DNA from 4 places in the Paenibacillus sp. FSL L8-0470 genome. Region 4 is predicted to be linked to each of the others. Evidence: riboswitches for the same ligand, from Rfam matches in the RefSeq annotation. Region 4 holds a riboswitch; each other region holds the start of a gene.
What was found. A riboswitch is a leader RNA that binds a small molecule or an ion and turns the genes downstream of it on or off. The one in region 4 is predicted to bind cyclic di-AMP.
Positions count from the first base shown of each region.

Region 1 (7,802 bases), 480 kb from region 4:
CTTCCCCGGACTTTGTGGTAGCCGAAGAGGCCTTCTCTACAGACTATGTACCGGGCGTGAGAATCAAGCTTTATCTGGACCCGCTACATAAACATCTGCAGGAGCGTTATTTCCAGGCAGCGAAGGCCGCTCTGACCAATTTCAGCAAATGGTACGGACCTTATCCTTACTCTACATTATCCATCGTCGTACCTCCCAAAGAAGGCAACGGCGCCGGCGGGATGGAATATCCCACACTGGTTACTGCTTTTGGCGCGGCCGAGGCTTCTCCAGGCACCTCTCTGGAGCGCACGGTCATTCATGAGATCGGCCATCAATATTTCTACGGGATGTTAGCCAGCAATGAATTCGAGGAGGCCTGGCTGGACGAAAGCTTCACTTCCTACGCTGAAGACAGGCTAATGGAGCAGGAGTATGGGGTATCATCCAATCATGTCCTGCAGGCCAGCCTGGTGACATCCTCCCAGCCGCTTAACCTGGAAACCTGGAAATACACTCCTGCCGATGCCTATGCCCGAAATGTGTACATCCGCGGCAAGCTGGTGCTGAAGGATATCGAACAGCAGGTCGGAACCAAGACGATGGATGCCATAATGGCGGCCTATACCCGTAAGTTCCGCTTCCGGCATCCTTCTACCGCCGACTTTCAGAAAATCGTGGAGAAGGTAACCAAAAAATCCTGGCAAGCCTACTTCGACCAATATGTATACAGCGGCGGTTCTCCGGATTTTTCAATTGATCACATTAAAATCTCTGACCCAAAAAAAGAGGGCGGCGATGATAATGCCCGTTACGAAAGCTCAGTAGCGGTCAGCAATAAAGGAAATCAGTATGGTGACGTCCCCATAAAGTTCACCTTCCTGGATGGCTATACTGTCCAGCAGTTTTGGAATGGGACAGAGAAGGAAACCACCTTTCAGCTAGCCTACAAAGCGCCTCTTTTGTCTGCAGAGATTGATCCGGAGCACTCCATTCTGCTGGAGAGTAAGCATCTCAACAATTTTAGACTGGCGGAGCTGGAGCGAAAGACGCTCTCCCGCTGGACGCTTAGCGCAACGAAGCTGCTTGAAACCCTGCTCGGAACTCTTGTCTGGTGAGGTGAAGGATTGTGAAAAGATCGATAGTTCGCGGCTGGTACAGCATGAAAGAGCAATTTTATATTCTGATTCTGCTTTTTATCTATCGGCTGCTTTGGGGCTATTTCCTGTACAGATTCGTCAGGTCAGCCCTCATCCCGGTGCTGCTCCGTTATCCCGATACACACGCCGGCGGCAGCGGAATAGGCAGATTGCTGTATTATATCGAAGGACAGACTGCACTTAGCACAGACCCCGGGGTGCTGCGCTGGCTCTGGCTGCTGCTGGCCCTCTCAGCGCTACGGCTGCTATGCTCCCCCTTTATCCGCGCAGGGCTGCTGCATGAGCTGCACCAGGAGCGCAAAGGGGAGCGGGGAATGTTCTTTTTTCCCGGAATGAAGCTTTACGGACTCCCCGTACTGCTGTTCAGTCTAGCGGAATGGCTTCTGGCCGCAACACCGCTGTATTGGCTTCTCCCCAAAATGTATGGGCTTCTCCTCAGCGGTATTCTCGATTATACTCTGCTGCTGAGACTGGTTCCTTATGTTCTGGCCTGGCTCCTGTACTTCTACCTGATCCGCATTCTGCTGCTGTACATGCAGTTTGGCTTCACCGGAGGAACAGGCATGTTTTCTTCCTTGCTGGTTGGCCTGAGGGTAATCCTCCCTTCCACCTGTATATCTGCACTGTTCGGCGCCGGCGGCCTGCTTCTGCTGCTGCTCTCTGGAGTGACCGCACTTTTCTGTCCAGGCCTGCCCGCACTGCTGTTCCGGCAATTTTCACCGCTTCCCTCAACGCTGTTCAAAATGTGGAGCCTAGCGGGGCAGTATCACCTTTGGTGCAGTAAAACATTTCCACAATAATAACGCCAGTCCCTTGGCATAATAGAAGAGTCACTGCCCCAGATAAAGGGCGGGACTCTTCTTTTGGTTACAACGTGATTTAGGGTATTTGCAAAACTGTAAATCCTCTGGTACAATGATGCCTGTACCAGTAGTAACAACTTTGTAATCTTTTGAAACTAATTTGAAGCAAATGAATGTGCCTTTAAGCATTTAACCTTGTCGACACGTCACTGTTTCGGTGCATAAAACGCCAAATTCCCGGCACCGGGAAGTGGGGGAACCATATTTTGGGTGAATTGATCTCGCTTTAGAGGGGTCATAGGGGAACCTTCTACCGAATCCTTAAGCTAACCTCGCAGGCCTTGGAAGGAGTACATCTTTTGAAAAGTCATAATTTTAAGAAGAAATGCACCGCAGCAGCATTAGGGCTGGTGATGGTGTTCACGCTTGGAGCAGGGAGCGCTTTCGCCGACTCCAGAATGGATACGGTTATTACAAAAACACTCGGAACGACATATAAAACCGGGGGCACAAGCACTGCCGGCTTTGATTGTTCTGGATTCACCAAATATGTATTTAAGAACGTTGGCCTTACCTTGCCCCGCACTTCCAAAGCACAATTCAGCGTTGGAACCGCCGTATCACGGAGTAACCTCCGTTCAGGCGATCTGGTATTCTTCAATACCCTTGGCAATGGAGTCTCCCATGTCGGTATTTATGTCGGCAACGGAAAATTCGCCCAATCCTCTTCATCCCGTGGTGTAACTATCAGTTCAATGAGTCAATCCTATTGGGCCAACCGCTACGTTGGAGCCAAACGAGTAATGAGCACAACAGCTTACAAAGCTATCGCTTACGATTGACATCCCTCAGGAATTCCATCCTCCAATAAATAATTGTAACTTATAGAAATCCGGAAACTGATTATTGCCGTAATCATTTCCGGGTTTTTCCTTTTTGTCTTCCTTATTCTACCTTTTACACGTATTTGAGGCCTGTGAAACACCTTTTTACTAAAAATCCCAACAAATCTAAGTTAAAGCTTACTCAGCGTGTAAATATAAGACCTTTTTAGCAAAATCAACTCTTAAAAAGCGTAAATATTATGCATTAATATGTTTTAAGTGATTGCCAACTGGCGAAGTCTTTGTTACAATTATCGCAGTGAGTTTTTAGTAACATTTTTGTAATTATTCAATCGGGTTTTACAAAGGTTTTGTCATGTATTGGTTAACAAGCTAATCCTAATCAACAGTCATGCCGAGTTCCCTAACCATTAGGGAAACGGGGGAACCGATTTTGGGTGAATTGACCTCCTATTCACAGAGGGGTCATAGGGGACCTTCAACCGAACCCTTAAGCTAACCTCGTAGGCATTTGGAAGGGGTATTCACTTTTGAAGAAGAAGTTAGCAGCAGCAGTACTAAGCTTTTCCATTATGCTTACCATCGGAGCAGGAAGCGCTTTCGCGGATTCCAAAATGGATAAAGTCATCGACAAGACCATCGGAAGTAAATACGTATCCGGCGGTGTATCGACCAACGGCTTTGATTGCTCCGGATTTACAATGTACGTTTTTGATAAGATCGGTATCAATCTGCCACACCAATCCGGTTCCCAATACCAAATGGGTACCGCCATTTCCCGGGACGATCTGAGAGCGGGAGATCTTGTATTTTATAATACCAGCGGTAAAGGTGTATCCCATGTCGGCATTTATGTCGGTGAGGGCAAATTCGCACATGCTTCATCCTCCCGTGGTGTAACCATCAGCACGATGAGTGACAGCTACTACGTCAACCGTTACGTTGGCGCCAAACGGATCATGAGTACAGATGCTTACCAATCCGTTACTTCTGATTCCCAAGACAATGATGACGTGCAATAAGTTGTCGTAAAACGGGCACTCTTCCATGATTTTTGCCGAAATCTGGAGGGGGCCTGTTTTTTTTGTCTATAAAATTACTTACCCCTCTCAATATCCGCAAAACATAAATCTACCCAAATTTCCTCCATTTCATAAAATATTTTTACCACTTTGTCAAGTTTCCGCCTTTCAGGAAATTTCTGAGTCGAATCAGGCCAGTTATGGATATAATTAGGTATAGCTAGTGCTGTTGCTCCCTATGAAAGGAGGCCGGTGGCCTTATGATTAGCTCCCCCGTTACATTCCATGTGGTTCCCATGGAGATCAGCCATGCTGAAGACATCGCCGCATGGAATTACAAAGCGCCTTATAATATTTACGAATGGATGCCTTGGTCCCAAATGGAGGCGCTTGGCATTGAATTTGGCGATCCAGAGCTCCGCAGGGACCAGTATGTTTCCGTGGTCAACGAGCAAGGCATCCTTTGCGGCTTTGCGCAGTTGTTTCCGATGGAGGGTGTCGTCAGGCTGGGTATTGGAATGCGCCCCGAGCTTTGCGGACACGGTCTTGGCCACATTTTCATGGAAGCCATCGTTCAGGCCGCGCTAAAGCGGTATCCCGGGCGGGAGATTGATTTGGAAGTATTGACCTGGAACCAGCGGGCGATCCGAACATACCAAAAATGCGGCTTCACGATCACGGATACTTATGAACGCCTTACTCCAACCGGAAATAAGCCATTTTATTGCATGGTCTATGATAAACAACATAACGTTCCATTAAATTGAAAATTTTAGTGTTGAAATCGTCCACTTTTTTGACACAAATGCTATGATAACGCTTCACCATCCTATATAATGTAGGAAGCAGCTTACATGGAGGGGACGGATGAAGATGCAGAAATGGATCATGGGCGGTTTGTTTTTCGCAGCCTGTGCCTTTGCGGTAGTGCTCTTGTTCACATTGCCCGGCAAAGCAGAGGTAGCCGAAGAAAATAACCCGACGATGCCGCAAGTCACACTGGATGCCACCAGCGCCGAAGCGATTGTACAGGCAAGCTGCATTACCTGCCACGGTGATCAGCTACAGGGCGGTCTAGGCCCTAGTCTGCAGCAGGAAGGCGGCCAGCATAACGCAGAAGAAATCTACACCATTGTTACGAAGGGACGCGGCCAAATGCCGTCTTTCAAGGATAAGCTTGCTCCCGAAGAGATTGCGAATGTTGCCATGTGGCTTGCAGAGAAGAAATAAACCTGACCTTAAAAATACAGAATGCCCGTACAAAGGATATTCAGACATCCTTGCACGGGCATTTTTATATCTATTCCTATGATAGGTCGGTTTCTCCTGCGCCTAACGCGTTTTGTCGAAAGCTTCGTTAAATTCATGCGCCTGGCGGAACTCTAGCGCGGCAAGCCCGCTCTCTTCTTTTGCGGACAAGCGCAGAATTACCGTTTTGTAATCAATTGTAATATGCGGATGATGATCAAAGGCTTCCGAGATCGCAGCCACCTCATCCACAAAGGCGATACCCTTCATATATTCATTAAACATATATTTACGCACCATCATATTCGGCTCCAGCTTCCAGCCCTCCAGCTTACTTACCTGCTCACGCAGCTCTTCCTCCGTAAAATGCAATTTGTTTCCTCCCTTACTAAGTTAGCCGTAAAGTCCGTACAGCCCAGCTCCCCATATCCCTTAAACAAAACATCCCTCAGCTTCGGTAAAGTCCAAGGGATGCGCCAGGATGAAGGCTTTTTTTCGGTTTAATGTATTCTAAGATCCCGGCAAATAGTACTCGGCATCTTCAATTTTACCACGGGCCGCAGACAGGGGGCAAACCGTCCTCCTGTTACTCTGCTGTTCTGCTGCTCTAAATGAGTACAACCGAGGCCAAATCCTCTTCACCCAGCAAAATATTGATACGGTGCGTCTCCTTGTCATAGATAACCACACCACTGCCTACCTGAATAACAGGCTCGTTGCCCAGCGCGTAGAATAGATCCTCTGCGAGCGCTTCCCATACCTCCAGCTTGGATTCCTGCGGCAGTTCCTGCCACTCATCCGGCTCCATCTCAAAAAACACATACCCGTCAGAAATACGTCCGACTGCTTCCGTCAAATCACTAAGAATCTCGCTGTAATCTCTGCCATGTTTCACACCCACGTGTATCACTCCGTTTTCTTCACAGATGAATAATAACTTACCTTATCATTATAGCCGAAAAAATGACTTCACAAAAAACGGAATACTGACGATAAATAAGAATATACGTGATTTGGTTACGTGCAGGGTGTCCCGCCGCTGTTCAAGGATGAAATATGCGGTCTGAACGGATCACTTCTTAATTCTCATGGACGAGGTGCATAATGGAAATTTCAACATTACTAGGCTTAGTATTTGGTCTCATCGCAGTTGTCTGGGGAATGATGCTCAAACATGCCCCGCTTACCAGCTTGGAAAATCCGGCAGCTTATGTCATTATCTTTCTTGGTACGACTGCCTCAATCTTTGTGGCCTTTCCCATGTCGGAGGTCAAGAATGTACCCAAGCTGTTCAAGATCCTCTTTATTAAGAAAAAGATGGTCAGCAAAGCTGAACTGATTACAATGTTCATGGAATGGGCTTCCATTACACGGCGCGAAGGTCTGTTGGCGCTGGAGTCCAAGGTCGATGAGATCGAAGATAACTTCCTCCGTAACGGTATGCGGATGATTATCGACGGCAACGACCAGGAATTTGTCCGCGATGTGTTAATGGAAGATATTCATGCTACAGAAGACCGGCATAAAGCGGGAGCCCTGATCTTCTCACAAGCGGGGATGTACGCTCCTACCCTAGGGGTATTGGGTGCCGTTATCGGGCTGATTGCCGCTCTGGCGGATATGAGTGATATGGACGTTCTGGCGCACGCAATTGCCGGAGCCTTTATTGCTACATTGCTCGGTATTTTCACCGGTTATGTAATGTGGCATCCGATGTCCAACAAGCTCAAAAGAATTTCCAAGCGTGAAATTGAAATCCGGCTGATGATGGTAGAGGGTCTGCTGTCTATTCAATCCGGAGTATCCACAATCGCTATCAATCAGAAGCTTTCCGTCTTCCTAACACCTTCTGAACGTGTCAAGCTAATCGAAAAGGGAGGCGGCTCAAGTGAGCAAAAAGACTAGGCATGAAGAACACGAAGAGCATGCCGATGAATCCTGGCTATTACCCTATTCCGACCTGATGACGCTCCTAGTGGCGCTGTTCCTCGTTATGTATGCCATGAGTGCTACAGACGCCAAGAAATTTGAAGACATGGCTGATGCCTTTAGCTCTGCGCTCAGTGGTGGTGGCGGTGTTCTGGAGTATCGTTCCGATGCCCCGACAAATACCCAGCTTGATCAGGGTAAGCAAGATAAAATGAACAGTGTTATTGATAAGAATACCGGCGAATCCGACATGGCCAAGCTGCGGGCGAAAGAGCAAGAGGATCTGGAGAAACTAAAAAAGCAGTTTGATCAGTATATTGAAAAGAACGGGCTGACCGATTTGCTCAGCACCAAGCTGAATCAATCGCAATTGATGATTACCATCAGCGACAACGCCCTCTTTGCTTCAGGACAGGCAGACGTAAAGGATGATTCCCGCCAGCTTGCCAAATCAATCTCGAACATGCTGCAGCAATTCCCTGATTATGACGTCCTCGTACAAGGGCATACGGATAATATTCCGATTTCCAATACCAGCTATTCATCTAACTGGGACCTCAGCGTAGACCGTGCACTGCATTTCATGAAAATCCTGCTGCTGAATCCGAATCTGAATCCCGTTAAATTCAGTCCTATCGGATATGGGGAATACCATCCAATCGCCCCCAATGACACTACTGCCGGACGGGCCAAGAACCGCCGCGTAGAAGTTTCTATTCTGCGCAAATATCAAGAAGTCACTGAACCAAAGGGCATTACCCTCCCTAACCAATAATAGGCACTCAGATAAAAGAGCTGTTCCAACGATCCCGCGAG
Region 1 is NZ_JBBOZM010000001.1:81,593-89,394, reverse strand. It holds gene NST99_RS00460 (M1 family metallopeptidase) at 1-1,097, shown strand, start outside; gene NST99_RS00455 (hypothetical protein) at 1,109-1,939, shown strand; cyclic di-AMP (ydaO/yuaA leader) riboswitch at 2,160-2,298, shown strand; gene NST99_RS00450 (C40 family peptidase) at 2,356-2,784, shown strand; cyclic di-AMP (ydaO/yuaA leader) riboswitch at 3,170-3,312, shown strand; gene NST99_RS00445 (C40 family peptidase) at 3,318-3,809, shown strand; gene NST99_RS00440 (GNAT family N-acetyltransferase) at 4,070-4,576, shown strand; gene NST99_RS00435 (c-type cytochrome) at 4,683-5,039, shown strand; gene NST99_RS00430 (4a-hydroxytetrahydrobiopterin dehydratase) at 5,142-5,429, opposite strand; gene NST99_RS00425 (hypothetical protein) at 5,665-5,958, opposite strand; gene motA (flagellar motor stator protein MotA) at 6,162-6,962, shown strand; gene motB (flagellar motor protein MotB) at 6,946-7,761, shown strand.
Region 1: another riboswitch for cyclic di-AMP. It lies ahead of NST99_RS00450 (C40 family peptidase); the one in region 4 lies ahead of NST99_RS02610 (hypothetical protein).

Region 2 (7,802 bases), 3.5 Mb from region 4:
ATAGCATTTCTATCCTGTGAGGAAGTTTACCTTTTATAATATTGATGGTGTGAGCTGAAGTTTGCTATGGAAGTTTGCCAAAGAGAGAACTTTAATTATATAATTTTAAATTATATGACTTTCATTACCCGGGTCCTGAGTGGACGGAAAGGAACTCTCTTTGAGCAAAAACAAACGAAACAGTGCCGCGGCTCCCCAACAGAGCAAGCAGGAGAAACGCAGGGCAGAACAGGAAAAGCAGAAGCAAAAAACCAAAATACTGATCTTCAGCACTGTAGCAGCAGTTATCATTATCTTTGTCGCTCTTATCATGCTGATTCCAAAAGCGAACTCTGACTTTAATTACAGCGAGATGCACAGACTTGGAAAAGAGGATGCTCCAGTCAAAATTGTTGAATTCGGGGATTATAAATGTCCGGCGTGTTCAGACTTTACCGGTACCATCAAACCTCAGCTTGTTGAAAAATACGTAACTCCGGGCAAAGCGGCCTTTTACTTCGTAAATATGGCCTTTATCGGACCGGATTCCGAAACAGCTTCATTAGCAGCTTTGTCTGTCTATCATCAGAACAGTGAAGCTTTCTGGACCTATTCTGACGCAATCTATGCTAATCAGGGCGAGGAGAGCGAAGAGTGGGCGACCGCTGATTTCCTGGTAAGCCTGGCGCAGAAGGAGAACCTGCCGATAGATTTTGACCTCTTGCGTAAAGACATTGAGGAACGCACCTATGAAAGTGAACTACAGAGAGATATGAAGTTAGCCGATGACAGCAAAGTGACCTCTACTCCTACTGTATTTGTTAATGGAGTGAAAGTAGACAAGGCCTTTGATATCGAAGCTATCGACTCACAGGTGCAAATCGCCCTTGATTCGGCGGATGCCAAATGATGAAATTCTCTACCTTCTGCAGACGCCACTGCCTATATCTGGCCTGGTTTGTTTCGGTAATTGCTGTAGCAGGAAGCTTGTATCTTAGTGAAGTGCTGCATTATGAACCCTGCAGGCTGTGCTGGTTCCAGCGTATCTTTATGTATCCTCAGCTGATTCTGCTCGGAATTGCCACATACCGGGGAGATAAACGCATCATTCCTTATGTGCTGCCTTTATGTCTGATAGGCGGGAGTATCTCCCTGTACCATTACGCAGAGCAGAAAATTCCTGCACTCAGTAAAATCTTGCCATGCACAATTGGTGTACCCTGCAATGAGGATTATTTGAACTTTTTAGGGTTCATTACAGTACCTCTGCTTGCGTTGATTGCTTTTGCTCTAATCGCAATTTTGCTCTGGACCGGGCGCCAAGAAGAGCCAGCTGAATAAGAAAAGGCTAAGCAGAATTTAGAGCATAAATATTCCCTAAATTTTTGTCACAATTAACATCCAAAACACTCAAAAATCACGGAACGCTGGGATAATGAAAGAGAATGAAAGATCCACTTATCCCGGGTCTTGGATTTGAGCTTTTTGGATGTTTTTTCATTCTTTTTTCATTTTTTTCACCGCTTTACTGAAAAGCTATTGTAGACTATCATTAGTCCTTGTGAGAAGTTGAATATGCGCTGAATTTTCCGCAAGGAAAAACGGGGGAACCAAATTTGGCGGCAACGTCAATGGGGTGAATCGGAGGCAGGTCAATTTGACCGGAACCGTAGGGCTACCACAGCCCGAATCCGCCAGCTAACCTCGTAAGCAAGGGTGGGATAATGAGCATGCGTAAGCATGCGGATCATTTCCGTATGCTTATTTTTGTGCCTGCATTTATGAAACCTGCCAATGAAAACGGCGCGCGGTATTACCGTTTCAACTCAACAAAGAGAGGAACTGTTACTACAATGGTAAGCAAGGTAAAACGACTATTGATCGGGCGTCCGATGAAGTCGAACGAACTCGATCATGAAAAGTTATCCAAGGTGAAAGCACTGGCTGTTCTGTCTTCCGATGCACTCTCGTCTGTGGCCTACGGAACGGAGCAAATTCTCATTGTACTGGTGGCCGCGGGCTTCACCGCCATCTGGTATTCATTGCCGATTGCATTAGCCGTATTGGGCCTGCTGGCCATCCTTATTTTTTCCTATCGCCAGACTATCTTTGCCTATCCGCAAGGCGGCGGAGCGTATATCGTGGCAAAAAGCAATCTCGGCGTTCCTACCGGCCTATTGGCTGGCGGCTCTTTATTAGTAGATTACATTCTTACAGTTGCAGTTAGTGCTTCGGCGGGAACGGATGCGATCACATCGGCCTTTCCGAGTCTTCATAATCATACTGTCCTTATTGCAGTCTCCGTCATTCTGATCTTGACGATTATCAATCTCCGCGGGGTGACGGAGTCCGCTTCATTTATTGCCATTCCGGTGTATCTGTTCGTGGTCTCTATCTTTGTACTCATCATTGCCGGGGTGTACAAATATATTACAGGCGGGACTCATGCCGAAATCCCGGAGATCGGTTCCGCCGTTTCCAACGTCAGTCTGTTCCTATTGCTCAAAGCCTTCAGTTCCGGTTGTTCGGCACTCACCGGGGTAGAGGCGGTATCGAATGCCATTCCGAACTTCAAAGCTCCAGCGGAAAAAAACGCCGCCAAAACCTTGATGCTGATGGGAGGCATCCTCGGTTTGATGTTCACCGGCATTACGCTGCTGGCATACTGGTATGGGATTACTCCTAATGAGAAATCCACCGTCGTGTCGCAAATTGCCGAATCTACGTTTGGCCGGGGCGGTTTGTACTTTTTCATCCAAGGGATAACGGCCGTCATCTTGTTCCTGGCGGCGAATACAGCTTACTCGGCGTTTCCGCTGCTCGCGTTCATGTTTGCCAAAGATAAATATTTGCCTCATGCCTTCATGGTCCGGGGAGACCGCCTGGGCTTCTCTAATGGTATTATCTTTCTCGGAGTATTGTCGGCTGTGCTTGTAGCTGCTTTCCACGGAAATACAGAAGGGCTGATTCCGCTGTATGCAGTCGGCGTATTTATCCCTTTTACGCTGTCGCAGCTTGGCATGATGGTGCACTGGTTCAAAACGAAGCCGAAAGGCTGGCAGAATAAATTTGTAGTCAATACAATCGGTATGCTGACCACCCTGACGATTACGCTTATCTTTATCATCACTAAGTTTTCCAGCGTGTGGATGGCCTTCATCTTCCTGCCGGTTGTCATGTTCGTATTCCACCGCATTCATAGTCATTATATGAATATAGCCGATCAGCTTCGCATTTGTCCTGCTACGGATAAACCGCTGATTAAAGGAAGTACCGTTGTTGTTCCGGTTGCGGGTGTGACACGCGCTGTGCTGCATTCGATCAGTTATGCGAAGTCATTAACAGATAATGTGGTGGCAGTCTACGTTGGTTTTGATGAAGAGGAAATTCACAAGATGGAGCAAAAATGGGAGGAATGGAACCCGGGTGTACGCCTGATTGTACTTCGTTCCCGTTACCGCAGCATTATCCGCCCACTGGTGAAATTTATCGATACCGTAGAGTGGAAGACCGCTTCTACAGATCATATTACCGTATTGATTCCACAGTTCATTACCAAACATTGGTGGCAGGCGATCCTGCATAATCAGACCAGCTTGTTCATTCGCTCTTATCTAATGAATCAAAAAGATATAGTTGTATCAACAGTGCCCTATCATTTGCACAAATAGGCAGTTAAATATGGTTAGCAGAGGTTGTTTCCGTAGCTTGCGGAGGCAACCTTTTTTTATAGAACGAATAATTTTGTTGACAGGGATAATGAGAATCAATATCATTTAAAAAGTAAGGCGAAGGTCTCGGACACCTTTGACCACTAATGCATGTGCATACAGGAGGGGTATTTAATGTTTTCGATGAACAATAAGAGATCAGGCAGCATGAAGCTCGCATTGATCGGATGTATGGCTATGACTTTGTTCTTGTCCGCTTGCGGCAATGGCAATAATGAGAAAGCTGCAAATTCCGGAACGGAAGCTACCGCCGCACCTACGGCTACGGCTGAAGCAACGGCAGCGCCAACGGAAACAACGGCACCGGCTACAGAGAAAACGGTGACAGACGCCATGGGACATAAAGTCACAGTACCAGCGAATCCGCAGCGCGTCCTTGCTTCTTACATGGAAGACTACCTGGTAACACTGGGCGTTACCCCGGTAGCGCAGTGGTCCGTGACAAACGGAACCCAGGAATATCTGATTGCTGAGCTTAAAGATGTGCCAACCATCAGCTATGATCTTCCGCTGGAGGCTGTGACCAGCTTTGCACCGGATTTCCACATTGTGCAGTCTGAGTCGAGTGTGCAGAACGGTCTGTATGACCAGTTGAACAAAATCGCACCTACTTATGTCCTTGGTGACAAGATTAGCAAAGACTGGCGCAAATCGCTGCTCAAAATCGGTGAGCTCCTGAACAAGAGCACTGAGGCTGAACAAGCCATTGCAGACTACGATCTAAAAGCAGCAGATGCAAAAGCCAAAATCAGCAGCTCCATTGGTGATGATTCGGTCGCCATTCTGTGGCTGGTGTCGAAGAACTTCTTTATAGTAGATGAAACACGCAGCAGTGGTGCTGTATTGTACGGGGATCTGGGTTTGAAGCAACCCAACCTGGTTACTGATATCCCTGCGGCATCCAGAGCGACCTGGAATCCGATCACGCTGGAGAAATTGGCTGAACTGACCGCAGATCATATCTTCCTGGTGAACAGTGACAAGACCGAAGCCTCTGACATTCTTAACGGTGCAATCTGGAAGGGTATCCCTGCGGTTAAGGCTGGAAAAGTTCATGAACTTAGCGCGGACAGCAGCTGGTTGTACAGCGGAGCCATTGCCAACTCCAAAACCATTGATGATGTCTTGAGTTTTCTCGTGAAATAATCAGCCTTAACTGTGTGTAGAGAGAACTCTTCAGCGGTGGAGGGATGTGCAGGTTCTTGTATCTTGAGATACAATGACCTGCACCTTTTTTTAGGACATTGACTTAATCGTTCACAGTGAAAGTGCGAGCTGTGAAAGCTTGTACATAATTCAGATATTTGCGATAATGAGAATGATATTTGTTCTCATTAAAACATTGAACTCATCCTATTAAGGGGAAAACTTATGGTGTCATCCACACGTTCTATAGCTGACAATACAAATTCGTCAGGAGATCAACCGCTGAAGACAAGGCCGGTTGCTGCGGTAGTTATTTTGATTTTGGGCCTTGCCGCTGTCGTCTTTGGTCTGGCACTTTCCGTTTCAGTAGGTGCCGCGGATATTAGACTGGCGACGGTATGGGAGGCAGTCTTCCGGTTTAATCCGGAGCTGCAGCAGCATCAGATTATTCGGGAACTGCGGATTCCCCGTGCTTTGGCGGGAGCGCTGGTTGGTGCTTGTTTCGCCGTCGCAGGAGCAATCATGCAGGGCATGACCCGCAATCCGCTGGCAGATTCCGGCTTACTGGGTCTGAATGCCGGTGCTAGTGCAGGATTGGCGTTAGCTTTTGCTTTTGCGCCATCTGCTTCCTTTCTCTACATTATGCTGTACTGCTTCATCGGCGCTGCAGCGGCAGCCATTCTTGTGTTCGGGATTGGCTCACTCTCCCATAGCGGTTTAACCCCGCTGCGTCTGACTCTTGCCGGAGCCGCCGTAAGTGCTATGCTGCTGGCGGTAAGCCAGGGAATCGCGATTCTGTTTCATTTGTCCCAGGATATTGCCTTCTGGATGGCAGGCGGGATCGGCGGGACGAATTGGACACAGCTTCGTATTTTGTTTCCCTGGATTGCGGCAGCTCTGATAGGATCTCTGCTGATCTCCCGATCCATTACTCTCCTTAGTCTCGGACGCGATGTAGCGGCGGGACTTGGACAGCGGACCGGGCTAGTGCAAACAGCCGGGATTATTATTGTAGTGATTCTCGCCGGTTCCGCGGTTTCGACGGTTGGACCGATTGCTTTTGTGGGGCTGATCATCCCCCATATTACACGTTATCTGGTTGGTGTCGATTACCGCTGGATTATTCCCTGCTCTGCAGTACTCGGCAGTCTACTGATTGTATTTGCTGATATTGCAGCCAGAATGATTAACGCGCCTTATGAAACACCGCTAGGTGCTTTAATCGCAGTGATCGGCGTGCCGTTTTTTATTTACTTGGCTAGTAGACGGAAGGGGGAGCTGTCATGAGCAGAGCTCTGCACTCACCCACCGGGAAACAACGCCGTATCCGGGAAGCAGCCATATTGACCTCACTTGCGGTTCTTATCGTGGTCATCTTTGTTGTCAGTATGAACACCGGGTTGATGCGATTATCACCGCTGGATGTCTTACACACAGTCCTTGGAGAGGGAACGCAGCAGCAAAAGCTGATTCTCTTTGATTTTCGGCTGCCGCGCATAGTGATCTCGCTGCTTGTCGGCGCAGGGTTTGCGGTTTCCGGCTGCATTCTGCAAAGCTTGTCGCGCAATGCGCTGGCAGAGCCTTCCACACTGGGGATTAATGCCGGTGCCGGGTTTGCGGTGATTATCTTTATCTCATTTGTTCCGGTAACCTCGGCAGCTCCAATCTTTGTTCTTCCGCTGCTGGCGCTGGCCGGAGCAAGTCTTACGGCTGCACTTATTTATCTCCTGTCTTTCCGGCGCGAGGATGGCCTCTCGCCGACAAGAATGATACTTATCGGGATCGCTGTAGGTGCGGGCATCTATGCTTTCCAATTGATCCTGTCGTTAAGGCTGGATCCGCAGAATTATCAGTTTGTGGCGATCTGGATGGCCGGTAAAATCTGGGGCGGCGACTGGAGATTTGTGCTTGCGCTGACACCATGGATAGCCATTTTGCTGCCATTTGCGTTCTACAAAGCCCGGGTGCTGAATGTACTTAACCTCGGGGACCAAACCTCGGCCGGGCTGGGCATGCCGGTGGAGAAGGAACGCATTCTGCTGCTGGCCGCCGCAGTTGCGCTGTCTGGCTCCTGTGTCGCCGTAAGCGGCGGCATAGGCTTTGTGGGGCTGATTGCGCCCCATCTCGCCCGCAGGCTCGTTGGACCGAAGCATCAGGTGCTGCTGCCTGCCTGTGCCTTAATCGGCGCGTTGTTGCTGCTTACCGCGGATACTATCGGCCGCTGGATTCTGCAGCCGGCTGAAATACCGACAGGTATTGTAGTTGCGCTGATCGGCGCTCCCTACTTCCTATATTTACTGGCCAAATCAAAGGCCTGATTATCTAAAGGAGCAAAATGCTCCATAAAACTAAGCGGATGCTTACGAAGTCAGTTTTATTACATTGCTAATCCAAAAGGAGCTCATGCTCCATAAAACTTTCAAGGAGTGAAGATCATGTCGGAACGTTTGAATACAGAACAGCTGAGTATTGGTTATGCGGAGGCTACGATTGTTAAAGGTTTGAACCTGTCTCTCCCAACAGGAAAGATCACAGCGCTGGTAGGAGCGAACGGCTCCGGGAAATCCACGATTCTTAAGACGATGGCACGGATTATGAAGCCTAAGAGCGGCAATGTTATGCTCGACGGTAAATCGATTCATACCCTATCTACTAAAGAAGTGGCTCGTCAACTGGCCATTCTGCCGCAAAACCCGACGGCTCCGGACGGACTGACTGTATCCGAACTGGTTGGATACGGGCGTTACCCGCATCAGAAAGGCTTCGGCACTATGACCCCTGAAGACCGTGCGATTATCGCCAATGCGATTTCCGTTACCGGGATGGAAGAGTTCCATGATCGTCCAATCGACCGCCTCTCCGGCGGACAGCGCCAGCGTGCCTGGATTGCCATGGCCTTGGCGCAACAGACAGATATCCTGTTCCTTGACGAGCCGACGACGTTCC
Region 2 is NZ_JBBOZM010000001.1:4,076,395-4,084,196, reverse strand. It holds gene NST99_RS18415 (DsbA family protein) at 161-889, shown strand; gene NST99_RS18410 (disulfide oxidoreductase) at 889-1,320, shown strand; cyclic di-AMP (ydaO/yuaA leader) riboswitch at 1,548-1,707, shown strand; gene NST99_RS18405 (APC family permease) at 1,833-3,650, shown strand; gene NST99_RS18400 (iron-hydroxamate ABC transporter substrate-binding protein) at 3,825-4,856, shown strand; gene NST99_RS18395 (FecCD family ABC transporter permease) at 5,082-6,143, shown strand; gene NST99_RS18390 (FecCD family ABC transporter permease) at 6,140-7,174, shown strand; gene NST99_RS18385 (ABC transporter ATP-binding protein) at 7,292-7,802, shown strand, end outside.
Region 2: another riboswitch for cyclic di-AMP. It lies ahead of NST99_RS18405 (APC family permease); the one in region 4 lies ahead of NST99_RS02610 (hypothetical protein).

Region 3 (7,802 bases), 3.3 Mb from region 4:
CTGATGCGAAATATCGGAAAGCAGGTTTCGTAGAAACGATTTCTCTTGTTGGAGTTGCCGAAGACTGTTGTGTAACCTTTCGGCCATCGCGTTAAAGTTTCGTCCTAGTGCACCAAAGTCGCCTTCATCCTTCTCCGGAAGCGGTTGATCAAACTGATGTTCAACAACTTGCTCCGCTGCAAAGGTTATGGTTCGGATCTTATCAAATATTTTGCGGTATTCCCATCCCAATAACAGCAGAAACGGAATACTAAAAAGCAAAACGTGAGCTGCCGTTTTCATGGGTAAGGCGGTATCCGAGAGTACAGGTTGATTGTTTACGGGCATATCATCTTTGTATGCATATTGAGCCAGGCTGCGTTTTCCCTCTTCGATTTCATCTTCTTGTGCACCCTGAGTGATAAAATGGATAATTTCATTTTCTAGTTGTGGAGCTTGCTTCAAAACATAACCAATCAATGCAGCATTCTGATTAACCACGGCCTTATTGATCTGACTGACTTGATAACTCATATAAAAGAACATGATTACTGCTAACATAACTTGTAATACGATCGCTTTAACAGTAATAGACTTCCACTCTGGATTACGGAAGAATTCATTCATGGTTTATCTCCCTACAACATCTGCATTCCATTTATATCCGACTCCTCGAACGGTAATGATGTATCTCGGTACAGCAGGAACATCCTCGATCTTCTCTCTTAACCTTCTAATATGAACCGAAAGGGTGTTGTTATCAATGAATTCTCCTGACATATCCCACAGACTGTTAAGAATGATACTTCTGCTGCAAATTTGCTTAGGGTGAGTCATTAACATTAATAGCAATCGATATTCCAGCCCCGTCAATAAAAGTTCCTGATTGTATTTAAGAACAGTTCCTTCTAGAACTCGAACTTCAATATCGTTGGATATCCATCTATTCGCTTCATCCGTGGGCTTATGATTGCGCCTTAAAACGGCTTTTATTCTAGAGAGAAGTTCTTTGGTACGGAGCGGTTTGGTCATATAATCATCTGCACCCAAATCAAGTCCAGCAACAACATTTGTCTCCTCATCCAAAGCTGTCAGGAATATGATCGGAACCTGGGATAATGTACGGATTTCCCTACACAGGTCATACCCTGAACCATCAGGTAAATTTATATCCAACAAGATTAAATCGACTGTGTCTGTTTTCAATACCTTCCTTGCTTCTTCCAAGCTACCGGCAATAACAACGGTATATCCTTCACTCGTTAAAGTATAATCAATACCGAACACCAAATTATCATCATCTTCAACCATTAAAATTCGATTCATTGAGCACCTCAGTTTAATTCAAGAAAGTTTTTAAAGTTAAGCTACACCCTTTTTTCACTGTATCATGAAAGATATCTATCACAAAGCTGTTTCGTGGAAAATTTATTTAAGGTAACTCTGGTTCATCCATTAGACAACGAAAAGCCGATCCAGAAAAGGATCGGCTTATTTTTATAGCTTTATCAATCACGTTTGTTCTCAACAGATTTCATACGGTTTTGATCGTCAGGCACCCGGTCAGTACTGAACTCCTGCCCTGCTTCTAACTCACCGTGGCCGCAAACACTTCGGGAAAAATTTGTGAACTGCCTTTTTTGCTCATCCATTTCGTGTTTTCGCTTAAGAAGCTCCTGCGGATCCTGATTTGTCATAATTAACCTCCTAGGAAATCAAAATAAGTCTCCAAAAACGGAATCATGCTGTTTATTCGGACTACAGAAGTTTTCCATAATAGAGAGGTGCTTATGCAAGGAAATTTAGAATTATTGCTCTTTATCCCGGCCGAGTAGCCCGCTGAGAGCCTCTGTCACGTTCATACCGGTAAGCGTCTGTGTCAATTCAGGAACCTGGGCCATGATTTTGGCGATATCGCCGGTAATTTTGTTTATGCCGGATGAAGCTCCATCCTGGGAAATCACTGTAATCTTATCGACCTTGGCCAGCGGGGAAGCGATTTTATCAGCCAGCTCTGGCAGAACCTTCAAGAATTCCACTATAAGGGCGGCTTGCGTGAACTGTTTGTACGCTTCAGCTTTCTTCTCCAGTGCCCCCGCTTCCGCTGCTCCGGCCAGCTGAACATTTTCCGCGTTGGCTTTTCCCTTCGCCAGTTCTGCTTCCGCTGTTGCCAGCCCCCGTTTGGTCATTGTGGCCGCCTCTGCTTCAGCCTCAAGAATTTTCCGCTGCTTAGCCGCTTCCGCTCTCATGATCGTAGCCTGGTTCTCCGCCTCAGCAGGCTTGATCACCGTGGCCTCCAGCTCCTTCTGTCTCAGCTCAACTTCGATTTCCCGGACGGTCCTATTGGCCTCCGCTTCCATCTGCGTAATCTTGACCTGTTCGGTAACCAGCGACTGCTTAATTTTGTTCTGCTGCAATTCGTACGCAAGATCCGCCTGTGCTTTTTTCACTTCAGTTTCCAGCTTAAAGTCTGCCTGCTTAATGTTCAAATCCTTCTCGAACAGAGATTCCTTGGCGCGGGCTGCGGTTCCAGCTTCAATGGTAGCCTGATGTGCATTGGCTTTGGCAATGGCGGATTCCTTCTCCGCCTCGGCTTGTTTGATCTGAATGTCGCGTTCTGCTTCCGCCTTGGCGATGCTGGCATCGCGGCGGATGCGCTCAATTTCCGGAACCCCCATATTGTCGATATACCCTTTGTCGTCAGTAATTTTCTTAATGGTGAAGCTGACTACCTCAAGCCCCATCTTGTCGAGGTCTTCCGAGCAGGTCTCCCGCATCTTGCTGTTGATTTCGTCAGGTGTCTTTAGAATGGATTCTACCGTTAATTGTCCGATCAAGCCGCGCAAATGGCCTTCCACCGAATGCAGGATAATCGTCTCACGGTCCTCTTCCGGCCTGTCGATAAACTGCTCACTGGCAGTAAGTATAGCGGTAGGATCGCTTTTAATCTTAATCTGGGCTACCGCCTCCAGGTTGAGCTTGATGCCCTGCCGGGAGAACATTGCCTGCGCTGGGATGACATCGAAGCTCATCAGCATCATAGAGATGGTCTTATTGTTCTGGAAGCCGGGAATGACGAACGTCCCGCCGCCCTGAACCACTCTTTTTCCGCCGAGGCCGAATACAATCATCGCCTGATTGGGCGGAACCTTTTTATAAGCGTTCACGATACTGAACAAAGCCAGCAGGATAACAACAACAATTGCCGAGATTAAATAAAGAATAACCATTTGGTTCGACACTCCCCGTTAGTTATAATTGTTCGTTTTCCCTCTCGAAGAGGGTGACTACCGCTAATCCTTTATCCACCTTCAAAATAATCACCCTGTCACCCTTGGCGAGCTGCTGGCCGGTTTCTGCCCGTACTCCAATGGAACGCATCGTTCCATGCAGCACGTATTTCATCTCTCCCACTGCTCCATCCCCTGCAGAAATGCTGATGTACCCGAGTTGTCCCGCCTGCTCATAATCCATTTTATTCATGCTACTGTCATACCGAGTCATCACCCGGGCCAGCACCGCATATATCAGACAGCCCAGCAGCAAGGCAACCCCGGTGCAGATCAGCACCACTGCAAGTATATTCATTCCGCTGAACCGGGTAAGCACATAACCACTGCCGCCCCAGACCGTGACAAACACCATTAGAGGGAGTATGGGCACAAAGCCCGGACCACCAGCATCGCCACCTCCCACATGCAGATGACCGGCCAGGCCATGCCCATGAAATCCGCCGCTAAGGAGAAGCAGCAATCCAACCCAGAAGCACACGATAAATACAGTAACGATACCAATCCCCCCCTTTAAAGGATTTTAGATAGTGCCTAATCACTCTGAATTTCGTTGTTATAAGATTTCTAAACTCTCATATAGATCGTTTTCCCTTTCTGCATGCGCAGCAAAAAGACCACAGAAGCGTCAGGGCTCTCCGTGGTCGGTTAATCGATCATGGCGCTCATCCTCTCTCTTCGAGGCTTACGGGGTTAGCTGACGGATTCGGGCAGCGAGATTGCCCTACCTTGTAAGAAGCGGCTTTTCAGCACGCAGCAAGGATTCACCCCAAGTGAGCGGCAGCTATCTGAGCAAAAGCCACATTCACCATTGGTTCCCCCGTTCCCATTATCGGAATTCAGCCATTTGAGAACAGTTATATTACATTCGGTTGTTGATTTGAATCTTACGCCTGTGACCATTTAATGTAAAACGTTGCGGATGGCAAATGAAGCCCAAAATGCCACCACTTCGCGAATGAATGCGCATTCTATGGTATTACTCTTAAGCGATCGATGATTTGCTCATTTTTGCTCCACTTCATGTCCTTAGGAAAACAAAACAGAAACGTCTGCTGGCTCAACATCATCCCCAATATTCTTCTATATCGCACATTAAAGTTCCCGTCAGGAATATTCTGCAAATCATTCGGGAACGTTAACCGCAAAACTAATCGAAAGTTGAGCGCCTTATAATGACTAACCAAACTCAGACCTCATCTCCTTCTGTAGATCAAAACTCCGATTATATCGAAGCAGCACTATTCTATACAAGTGACCTCAAAAAAAGAAGCTTATCCTTTCAGGGAAGGGAAGGGTTGGTCTTTTATCTGGAGTCCCTCACTGACACGGAATTGATTGAACGGAACGTGATTGTTCCTTTTAGCCGTAATCAGGACAAAGACCTTTCTGAGCTTTTCACAACACTTAGTTTCAGTTTGGAAACAGAACTAAACCAAGGCATTCAGGGACTTCTTGAAGGAAGCTGTCTTTATTTTTTAGAAGGAATGTCTGAATTTTATGTCCTCTTCACTCCTGCCAAATATGAACGAAGCATTAGCGAACCTGAGAATGAAGGGGTTATTCGGGGACCTCACAACGGTTTTATTGAACAGATGAAGGTTAACTTATACCTGATTCGGAAACAAATCGCCTCCCCAAACCTTATTGTCCGCTACTTCACACTTGGGAAATTCGCCCCCAAGCAGGTAGGCTTAGTCTATATGGAGAATATGGCCAACCCAGAATTGATAAAAATTGTAGAATCAAGGATAAAGAAAATTTCGCTCGATTGGATAATCTCCACTGGCTTTATTCAGGAATTAACGGAGGATAACTCCTTCTCCATATTTCCACAACTAATCAATACGGAGCGTCCGGACCATACCTCAGCTTATTTGCTGGATGGATATGTGGCTATACTGCTGGATGGGGACCCTACAGCTCTGATTTTGCCGGCGAGCTTTTTCAGCTTTTATCAGACACCGGATGACTATAACAATCGATGGATGATCGCTTCTTTTGTCCGGTTTATCCGTCTGATCGGCTTTGTAACAGCATTTCAGTTGCCAGCGCTCTACATTGCCACCGTTTCTTTCCACTCCAATGTCCTTCCCTTGCAATTGTTCTTTTCGATTCAAGGTTTATTGACCCGGGTCCCTTTCCCTCCGCTGATTGAAGCGATGCTGCTTGAACTTATATTCGAACTGCTACGGGAAGCAGGACTACGTCTGCCCAGTCGTGTAGGTCAAACTATTGGGATTGTTGGGGGGTTGGTTATCGGGGATGCAATTGTTAAGGCGGGATTGGTTTCTTATTCGATGATTATTGTTGTTGCGTTGACTGCCATTGCATCTTTTCTTATCCCTTCCAACGAAATGAGCTCTGCTATCCGGTTTATGCGGTTTCCATTGATGATTGCTGCCTCATTATTCGGATATATTGGGATATCATTTGGGTTAACACTCATTTTCATACATTTGTGCAAGCTAGAATCGTTTGGGCAAACCTACCTGAGACCATTAAGTCCGTTGAAATTTCAAGGCCTGAAAGATACCTTCGTACGCTTTCCAATTTGGTCCATCCGAAAGAGTTCAAGCAACCCAAAAACGGATAAATGATCATTAATCTACATAGTACTTACAGGAGTTGATACGGTGGCTCAAAAAGAAAAAATGATCACAAGGGGACAACTCTTCCTTTTTATTATTCAAGCCCAAATCGGTGTTGGTATTCTGTCTCTTCCTAACAAACTTAACGAAACTGCCAAAGGTGGAGGTGGACTTTCTGTTTTAGTTGCAGGGGTTATTACCCAACTTGTCATCATTCTTCTGTGGGTCCTGCTGAAGAAATTCCCCGGACTTAACCTATTCGGTATTTGCATGAAACTTGCAGGCCCGATTATTGGCAGTCTATTGATTATTCTGTATATTGGTTACTTTATTCTGCTTGGCTCTAATATTATGCTTAGTGCCGTTGAGGTGCTCCGGAGATGGATGCTGCAAACTACGCCAAGATGGGCTGTACTAGGTCTTTTTTCTATCATGACACTCTATCTTGCAAGAGAAAAGCTGACTGTATTAGCAAGATTTTATACATTGGCTTCCGTGCTTTTTATTCCACTATTTTTATTTATCATTTATGGATTAACTCAAGCCCATCTGGAAAATATGTTACCGCTATTGGAAAAAGGCTTCTGGAATATCGTAAGAGGAGCAAAGGAAACAACCATATCTATGTATGGTTTCGAATTAATGCTGATCATCTACCCGCTGTCTGAAGGTACAGATAAACAAAAATTGATAACAGTCAGTCTCTCTAACTTGTTTGTGACCCTATTCTATTTCTTTGTGGTCTCTACCTGTCTGATGTTCTTTAACTCCGAGCAAATCAAAATGATTCCCGAACCGGTCATTTATTTAATGAAATCTCTAAGCTTTTTCATTATAGACCGTGCAGATATCTTGTTTTTGCCGATCTGGGCCATAACCCTTGTATGTTCTATCGTAAGCTATTGCTATGCAGCGTCCATGGGGCTCAGTGCTTTACTGAGACGAAAAAGCCATCGGAATTTTACTCCATTTGTGAAAATCACTACATTTATAATCGCGCTTGCGCCAGTAACTTCTGTTGGCATTCATCTACTGGATACAGCCTCTACATATGCTGCCTATTTCTTTATTGGTGGGCTCCCGCTGGTAATGTTAATCATTTCTCTAATGATAAAGAGAAAAGGAAGTGGCCTTGCATGAGATGGTACGTGAAATTAGGAAAGGTTATGCTATCGGTGCTGATTATTCTTTCCCCCCTCAGCCTCACCGGATGCTGGGACCGGGAATATTTGAAAGACTTACATCTAGCCTACAGTGCGGGGTTTGATGTAACTGAAAATGGAATGATAAAAGAAACTGTGGAATTAATCATTCCGCCTGATATTGAGCAAAAATCCACTACGAACGAAATTCATACGAGTTATGGACATAACCTGCGTAGTGCCAGCAATGAGATGCGTAATCGGGTGAGGGGAAACATAAGATTTCTTAAAAATGGTTTTCAATTACTTGGAAAGTCAGTGGCAAAGCAAGGCCTTTACTCTAATTTGGATGTGAACTTTAGGGATCCAACCAACCCGACATCCAACGTTAGGGTAATTATAGCCGAAGGAAATGCCTCCGACATTCTTGAACAAAAGATGGTTGGGGAATTAAAGATTGGCGATTTCATTACACAAAAGATTGAAAGTCTTGAGGAAATGAGTGTATTTCCAAAAGAAACGTTAGATACCGTGTTCCGGTTCCTGAAGGATCCTGGACAGGACTTTGCTCTTCCCTATATAGCTATAGAAGGCAATGAGATTATCACGAAAGGATTGGCCCTCTTTAATGATCAGTATTATAGTGGGATGACGAACCCGGATCAGTCAATCTTACTAGTCCTACTGATGGGGCAAAAGGGAAAAAATGCGCGATTTACAAAGAAAATTGATCTGGGCTATCCGGATAATATACAGGAGTACATTACCATTAATGTAGGTTTGAAAAAAGTGAAACGGAA
Region 3 is NZ_JBBOZM010000001.1:3,869,361-3,877,162, reverse strand. It holds gene NST99_RS17475 (HAMP domain-containing sensor histidine kinase) at 1-606, opposite strand, end outside; gene NST99_RS17470 (response regulator transcription factor) at 610-1,305, opposite strand; gene NST99_RS17465 (hypothetical protein) at 1,488-1,676, opposite strand; gene NST99_RS17460 (flotillin family protein) at 1,788-3,209, opposite strand; gene NST99_RS17455 (hypothetical protein) at 3,232-3,750, opposite strand; cyclic di-AMP (ydaO/yuaA leader) riboswitch at 3,937-4,124, opposite strand; gene NST99_RS17450 (spore germination protein) at 4,445-5,869, shown strand; gene NST99_RS17445 (GerAB/ArcD/ProY family transporter) at 5,906-7,000, shown strand; gene NST99_RS17440 (Ger(x)C family spore germination protein) at 6,997-7,802, shown strand, end outside.
Region 3: another riboswitch for cyclic di-AMP. It lies ahead of NST99_RS17455 (hypothetical protein); the one in region 4 lies ahead of NST99_RS02610 (hypothetical protein).

Region 4 (7,802 bases):
AGGACATCGTCCGATCCTGATCGACCAGAAGAGAGGGGACTAACGAATGGAAGCTTTGAAGCTTGAACAGGTAGTAAAGCAGTACGGAGACAAAACCGCAGTAAACAAAATCAGTCTAAAAGTAGAGCAAGGTGAGATTTACGGTCTGCTCGGAGCCAATGGCGCCGGCAAAACAACAACAATGCGCATGGTGCTTGGCCTGATCTATCCCGACGAGGGCAAGATTCTTTACAACGGCAAGTCCTATAGCAATGAACTGCAGCATCTGATGGGCTATCTGCCGGAAGAACGCGGACTGTACCCGAAGGTGAAGGTGAGCGACCAGATTATTTATCTGGGCCGCCTGCGCGGCATGGCAGCAGCCGATGCGGACAAGAGCCTGCGTTATTGGCTGGACCGCTTTGAAGTCCCGGAGTATTACAATAAGAAGATTGAAGAGCTCTCCAAGGGAAATCAGCAGAAAATGGGCTTTATCGCCGCGGTTGTTCATAAACCGCAAATTCTGATTCTCGATGAAGCCTTCAGCGGGCTTGATCCCGTCAATGTGGAACTGCTGAAGGATACCGTCCGCGAAATGCGGGATCAGGGCACCAGTATCCTGTTCTCTACACACCGGATGGAGCATGTTGAGGAATTATGCCGTAACATTACTATTCTTGACCGTTCCAATACAGTGGTCCAGGGAGATATCCGCGAGATTAAGAAAGGCTACCCGCGCGAGGAGGTTATACTCCGCACAACGGGCGAAGTGGCTGGCCTGGAAAGTATCGCCGGTGTAACTGCCGTCCAGCGGCAGGAACGGGGATATGTTCTTTCGATCCGCGAGATCGGTGCGGCCCAGCGCATTTTACAGCATGCTGTTGCACAGGGTGAGGTAGAGCATTTTGAGATCAAGGAACCGACGCTAAACCAAATCTTTATTAGAGCGGTAGGTGAATCCAATGAATAAGATGGGGACGATTATCGGTTTTACATTCAAGAATAAAGTAAGAACCAAGGCATTTCTGATTACTACGCTGATTCTGGTGGTTCTGCTGAGCATCGGGATGAATATTCCGTATATGGTGAAGCTGTTCCAGGGAGACGACGGGTCCGCAAAGAACCAAGTGCAGATCGGAGTCGTGGCAGAGGATGGCAACCGAGTAGCTGAGCTCCTCCAGGCTTATAGTCCGCCAGAGGGCGTGGCACCGGTAACGATCAGTCCATATGCTACTGCTGACGATGCAGCGCTCAAGAAAGGTCTGGATGAGGAAAACATTGAGGGCTATATCACATTGGGTGCACAGAGCGGTGAAGGCATTCCCGCGGTTACCTACTATAGCAAGAACGGTGAGATTGATTCGGATGTGCAGAGCTATCTGCAGAATGCACTGCAGCAAGCCAATACTCAGCTGATCGTAGGTGATAAGCTGACTGCGGAACAGGTAGCTGCGATGTACACCCCGGTATCCATCGGTACCCAGCAGATCAGCTCAGAAGGTGCCGGAAATGAAGGTGCGGCAAAGGAATCACCGCCAATTATCAACTACGTGATTGTATATGCCCTGCTTATGCTGTTCTTTATGTCGATTATGATGACAGGCAATATGATCTCCGCCGAAATCACTTCGGAGAAAAGCTCACGTATCATGGAGATCCTGATTACGAGCGCTGCACCGCTGACGCAAATGTTCGGCAAGGTAATCGGCATCTTCCTGGTCGGCATCCTGCAAATTGCGGTTATCTCCGCAAGCGTAGCTGCGAACCTTATGCTTCCGCATAATGCCAGTATCCTGACCGATTTTGATCTTGACCTGGGGCAGCTGGATATCAGCATTCTTTTATACGGACTGATATTCTATATTCTGGGATACTTCCTGTACGCCATGATGTACGCAGCTGTAGGTTCCATTGTCAGCCGTACCGAGGACCTGGGTCAGGCGATCATGCCGATTCTTATGCTGGGCTTCGTCAATTTATATCTTCCAATGTTCAGCATCTCTGTCCCGGATACCCTGCTGGTTAAAGTAGCAAGCTTTGTTCCGTTCACTTCTCCGCTCAGCATGCTGCTGCGCATTGGTGTTGGCGAGGTAGCGACCTGGGAGATTCTGGTCTCGCTTCTCATCTTACTGGCAACCACCTTACTGTTCGGCTGGCTTGCCGCCAAGATCTACCGCACGGGAGTGCTGATGTACGGCAAACGCCCAAGCATCAAGGAGATCAGAAAAGCAATGAAGGCCTACAAAATTTAATTGGAATCATCAATATATACCTTTTGAGGAGTGGCAAGGATGAATAAAAAGCATGAACAAACATTCGGGTTGCTGTTTGCAGTTTCTTCGTTAATCGTACTGGTCGCCAGGTTAATGCCGTCCAATGGATCGAATCTGCTTGATTTCATTCAAGGGCTTATGACAGGAATGGGCATTGCCGGTATGATTGCGTCATTAATCATTTTTGGCAGACATTCTAAACGCGCACACTAAGAAGTGATCATAGGTTTTACTGAGGAAGCCGCGGTTCGGAAACCGCGGCTTTTTTGCGGCTCCCGGGGGAGTTCAGAGCCAAACTGGATCAGTGAAGGCTTATGGTGTATGTTATTGAATAAGGAGTGGTAATCTTGAAAAAAAACAATCAAATCCCCGCGATACTCGCAGCTTCAATGCTGCTGATTCTGCTCAGCAGCATGCTTAAGCCGGAGGGCTCTACCCTGCTGGGTGTGCTGCAGACGTTAATGCTCGGAGTGGGCTTGCTGGGCTGCTGTACAGCGGCCTGGAGATTCGCCAAAGGCGGCAAGGGCAAGAGCTGAGTATAAATAGAAAAGGCCGCGGCATTATGCTGCGGCTTTTTCATGCGCTTCGACAAGTTGCCCATTACATCAGCGGAGATAAGAGAGGGGCCCACAGTGCTTCTTTAATCTATGTGAGCAGCTATACAACAAATAAATTTGCTTCAGGCCGCAATGTTTCTAACCGGCACATTTGCTCGCGCACATGTCTCAGCCGGGTTTTCAGCACCGGCACGCTTTGCTCAAGAATGGTGCTGATTGCAGGCAGGGGCAGCAGCATGCCGTACCATAACACCTGGACAATCTGATCCTCCCAGGCTAATCCATTGGAAACAAAGAGGCTGCACTCCTCCGCAGCCCGGGAGCACTGCTGAATGCACTCCCGGTAGGCAACCAGCGAGAAAGGCTGCGGTATGAAATCATCATGAAGGTACCGGGTGTAAAGCTCAGTGAAGGTCTTCATCGCAGTCTTTTCCGCAACGGCACCCTCTCCCAGCAGCAGACTGGTGAGTGCATAAATATTTCCGGTGTTCTTTTGGACATATTCCGCAAACTCGCTGGCAGCTGTCCATTCCGGGGATAATGGGTCTGGCATGTCTTCACGTTCCTTTCTGAATAAGAAATTATAAGAGGGAGAAATAAGCGATGGATCTGTCCATTAGCTCGGCTATGTCCGGTTCCTGCCAGCTGCCTTTATGCAGCAGGGAACTTGAAGGTTTATAGTACATCCGTCTGAAGGGGGGCGTACCGCCGGCCCCGGCTGTACGGGAATAGGGGACCATTTGCAGATGTGACGTGACGACCTTGCCTTGCAGCTTGGCTTTTAAATCCAGCAGGGCCGTTTGCACGATTTCTTGCTGACCCGGCTCCCACTGCGCACCTAGCTGCTGTACAATTTCTATGGCTTCTTCCAGCCTGTGATTGCGTATACTTCTCAGGAAGCTGCTCCATTTAATGACGTCAAAATGATCGCCTTCCGCAGACAGTATCCCCGCTCCCCAGCTGCACCCAGCCTTGCACGTAAGCTTCAGCACACCATATCGGCATTTGCCGGATGACTCCGTGGCCTGATGGAATGGCCAGGGGGCATCGAATACAAACACTTCTATACGTAACAGCCTGCGCTGGTTCATTTCGTTTTCCCTCCTACCCATTTATAAGCTGCAGCCTCAGCACAAAAAACCGCAGCAGAGGAGGACCTCTGCTGCGGTTTTGGTACAGGCTTAAATACACCTGGCGCAAAAACGTGGCGGATCAAGGTTCTCTCTAGTCGCTTACGGGGTTAGCTGTCGGATTCGGACGGTGAGAGTCGCCCTACCTAATGAGACCACAGTCTCCTTCGGATTCACCCCAAGAAAGATTCTTATCTTCCAGGTAAGGCCCCTGCGGGCCTGATGGTTCCCCCGTTTCCCGCATTGCGGGAATTCAGCGTTTATATCGCATTTCGTGCATTGGATTCAAACCGAATCATACTCTTTTCGCATGAGCTTTGTAAAAAGGAAAAAACATTCTTCTGAGCCGAATTTCAGGGAATTCTGGCAAAGGAAACGGTAGGATGTGCTAAAAGGGTGTTTATCAACGGTTTTCGGCTTTTTATCTCGTTCATACGACTGCTTTTGATTTAGGGTGATCAGAGCATAAAAGGCAATTTGCTCAACATCGGGTGAATATAATCACAATACTGAATGCTTTTTCGCAAATCGCTGATAAGCCGAGTAAATAAGAGGAATGATGAGATCGAGGCTTAAGTAAGCGCTACCTGATCTGGTTTGGGTTTACTAAATGCATTATTTTGGCAGGTTTGGCGGTTTACAAGGTCGTGATCGCCAGAGTATGATTACTTCTGTTTACTACACAATCGAATACGCAGTCCGCTTAATTTCCGTTATGGAAAGCGGGGGAACCAACAATCGGCAGCCGATGTGAGAGTCGGAGCCGGTTATGGGGTGAATCCTGTGAAAGTGCGAGAGAATGCTCGCATGGATACAGGTAGGGCGACTCTCACTGCCCGAATCCGACAGCTAACCTCGTAAGCGTATTAGAGAGGATGAGCACAATGTGACCGTTAATTGGACCACAGAGGGAATTCCTTTGTGGTTTTTTGCTGTGTTCGTATGGCAAATGAATGGAAGTCCTAAGCCGGAGGAGAGGAAGATATGGCGAATTCGGAAGAATATGTACTCATTAACGCTCCGACTAAAGCGGGGGAGCATTTTATCAAAATCTTAAAGTTTAGAGGCTATAAGATCGCAGGAATCGCCAACAATGCGGCGGAGAAGCGGCGTCTGGAGGAGCTGGGAATCGAGGTCAATCTCGTGGTGGATACACATCATCAGAATACATGGTTCCGCCCCTCTTTTCCGGTAGGCAGAGTATTTCTGTTCGAGAGCAGTGTGACCTTATGCTGCCGGTATATCCAGATGTGCCGGACCTGGACGACAAAGCCAATATACGTAATTACGACTTCGATGAATCCCAGACTGGTCTATAAAGGGCTTGGAGCGGATTCCGTCATCTATTCCCACAGCGGAAATGTCTCTTTTCTGGCGGATGTCTCAACGAATCCAGGATAAGGCCAAATAAAAGGGCAAATAAAAGGCATCCCCTGGACAGAGGTCCAAGGGGATGCCTTTTTCAAAATATAAGTATTCATATGCTTCATGCTATAAATTATTCAGCGGTTGCTCCAATAAGCTCCTTAAGCTCGGAAACATTGAAGCCCTTGACTGCGCGGCCTTCGTACACGGTAACAGGCACACCCATGAAGCCCAGCTTCTCGACTTCTTCCTGATACACTGTACTTGTCATAACATCACGCACCTCGAAGCTAACGTCTTGCTCGGTCAGCCACTGCTTCACTTGATTGCAGTCGCTGCACCCTGTGGTGGAATAGACAATTACCGGCTGGCTCATTGGCTCACAGCTGCCTTGATGGCGTCCCGGGTGATTTTCCAATGGGAGGTGTTCCAGCGGACTTCGCCGTCTTCCAGGAGGAAGATCTGCGGAGATTCATGTTTGATCCCGAAATCTTCGGCAATCTGATTGGACAACGGACGGTCTTCAATCACATGGACAATGGCAGCTGGAGTCTCGGAGCCTTGCGCATAGGCTGTGAATTCCTCGTTGGCCTTGGCGCTGATCGGGCAGGTAGTGCTATGCTTGAAAAGCAGTTTTTTACCTGGTTGCGCAACATATTGCTGCAGTTCTTCCAGAGTATGAAGTTGTTGGATAGACATCGGTATCTCACCTTCCTATAAGTACTTGTAACTACGATTGTAACATAGTTCAAAATTAAATCAAAAAGGAAGTTAGAGCACCCCTTTCAGCGGAATTACAGTCCCATGAAGGACGTTGAAAAAACGTGACTGCCATGCTAATGTGAGAGAGATGCCGCGTGTATCCTGAAGAATCGTAAAGGGTGTGTCCATAATCATGAAAAGGGTTGCTTTTGTTACCGGTGCTGACCGTGGTTTAGGTTTTTTTCTGGCAAGCTGGCTTCTAGAGAACAAATATTCCGTATTTGCCGGTCAGTATATGAAGGAGTCGGAATCGCTGGACGCACTGAAAAAGCAGTACCCGGACCGATTAACTCTGATCCCGCTGGATATCGGCGACCGTGAGAGTGTCAAGCAAGCGGCACGTAGTATTTCGGGCAGTACCGCTCATGTTGATATGATTATCAATAATGCCGGTATTATTCATAGAGCCGATGATGCCACGATGCTTGTTGATATGGACGATGAAGCCATGGCTCACATTTATAATGTAAACACGCTTGGTTCTTTGAGGGTCAGTAATGAACTGATGGGCCTGTTGATGCAGAGCAAGCAGAAATTGATTGTTAATATCTCCTCAGAAGCCGGAAGCATTGGCCGGAACAAACGGATTAATATGTACGGATACTGTATGTCCAAAGCAGCGCTTAATATGCAGTCCTCCCTGCTGCACAACCATTTGAAGGTGATGGGCGGGCAGGTTATGGTCTTTCACCCCGGCTGGCTGCAATCCTATATGAATGGTGAGAAGGCTCTGGAGGCACCTATTCCTCCTGAAGAGTCGGCGCGTAAGATTATGAATATCGTGCAGGGGCACAAGAAGTATTTGGGTGAGGAGCCGGCTTATCTCGACCTGGACGGAAATGCCTGGCCCTGGTAACTATACACTAAGAGAAGCAGGAAGAGAGGCGGGAAGAACATGTCTGAATGGAAAGCACTAGCACTTGGCAGCTACAGTGAGGTGAAATACCATCCTTTTACCGGTGTGGATCACGAGATTAAGCGCATTCTGTCACCTGATCTGCAGGTGGAGGCTTCCGAAGATTACAGTCTCCTGAGCAAAGACAACCTTGAGGGCTTGAAGCTGGTTATCGCCTATACCGAATTTTCCGAACAGAAAATAGCCCCGGAGCAAAGTGCCGCTTTGCTGTCTTATGTAGCGGGGGGCGGAGGTCTGCTCGTTGTACATAACGGAATCTCCCTGCAGCGGAATCAGGAGCTGGGCGCTATGCTAGGCGCGCATTTCACCCACCATCCGGAATACACCTCCCTGCATATGAAAATACCGGCACACGGGCATCCCATTATGCAGGGGATTAGCGAGTTCGTCATTGAGGACGAGCCGTACTACTTTGAAATGCATCCTTATTTTGAGACGACTGTGCTGGCAGAGTACCTTCATGAAGGGGCCATGCGTCAGGCAGCCTGGTGCCATGCGTTCGGACTTGGCCGTGTAGTTTATCTGATGCCGGGGCATCATCTGCCTTCCTTCTCGGTAGAGCCGTTCCGCCAAATGATCCGCCAAGGCGGAATGTGGGCAGCGGGTCTGCTGTAACTCCTACCTTTGAATCGTTTTCGCACATCATAACAGCTGCACGTTCCCCAAGAGGAGCATGCAGCTGTTTTTTTTGATGTATGAATGTTCCAGCTTCGGTCAAAATAGGGTTACGAATAAAAAGGGGGGCGCATGGAATGTGGAAGATGCTATGGGATCTTGTGCCCGGCTGGAAGGTGCTGTTTCAAGGTTTTGTCATCTTCAT
Region 4 is NZ_JBBOZM010000001.1:560,210-568,011, forward strand. It holds gene NST99_RS02575 (ABC transporter ATP-binding protein) at 1-43, shown strand, start outside; gene NST99_RS02580 (ABC transporter ATP-binding protein) at 47-949, shown strand; gene NST99_RS02585 (ABC transporter permease) at 942-2,231, shown strand; gene NST99_RS02590 (hypothetical protein) at 2,271-2,465, shown strand; gene NST99_RS02595 (hypothetical protein) at 2,600-2,788, shown strand; gene NST99_RS02600 (hypothetical protein) at 2,910-3,362, opposite strand; gene NST99_RS02605 (hypothetical protein) at 3,391-3,900, opposite strand; cyclic di-AMP (ydaO/yuaA leader) riboswitch at 4,025-4,208, opposite strand; cyclic di-AMP (ydaO/yuaA leader) riboswitch at 4,630-4,818, shown strand; gene NST99_RS02610 (hypothetical protein) at 4,924-5,340, shown strand; gene NST99_RS02615 (glutaredoxin family protein) at 5,438-5,680, opposite strand; gene ytxJ (bacillithiol system redox-active protein YtxJ) at 5,677-6,003, opposite strand; gene NST99_RS02625 (SDR family NAD(P)-dependent oxidoreductase) at 6,200-6,922, shown strand; gene NST99_RS02630 (ThuA domain-containing protein) at 6,962-7,597, shown strand; gene NST99_RS02635 (spore germination protein) at 7,735-7,802, shown strand, end outside.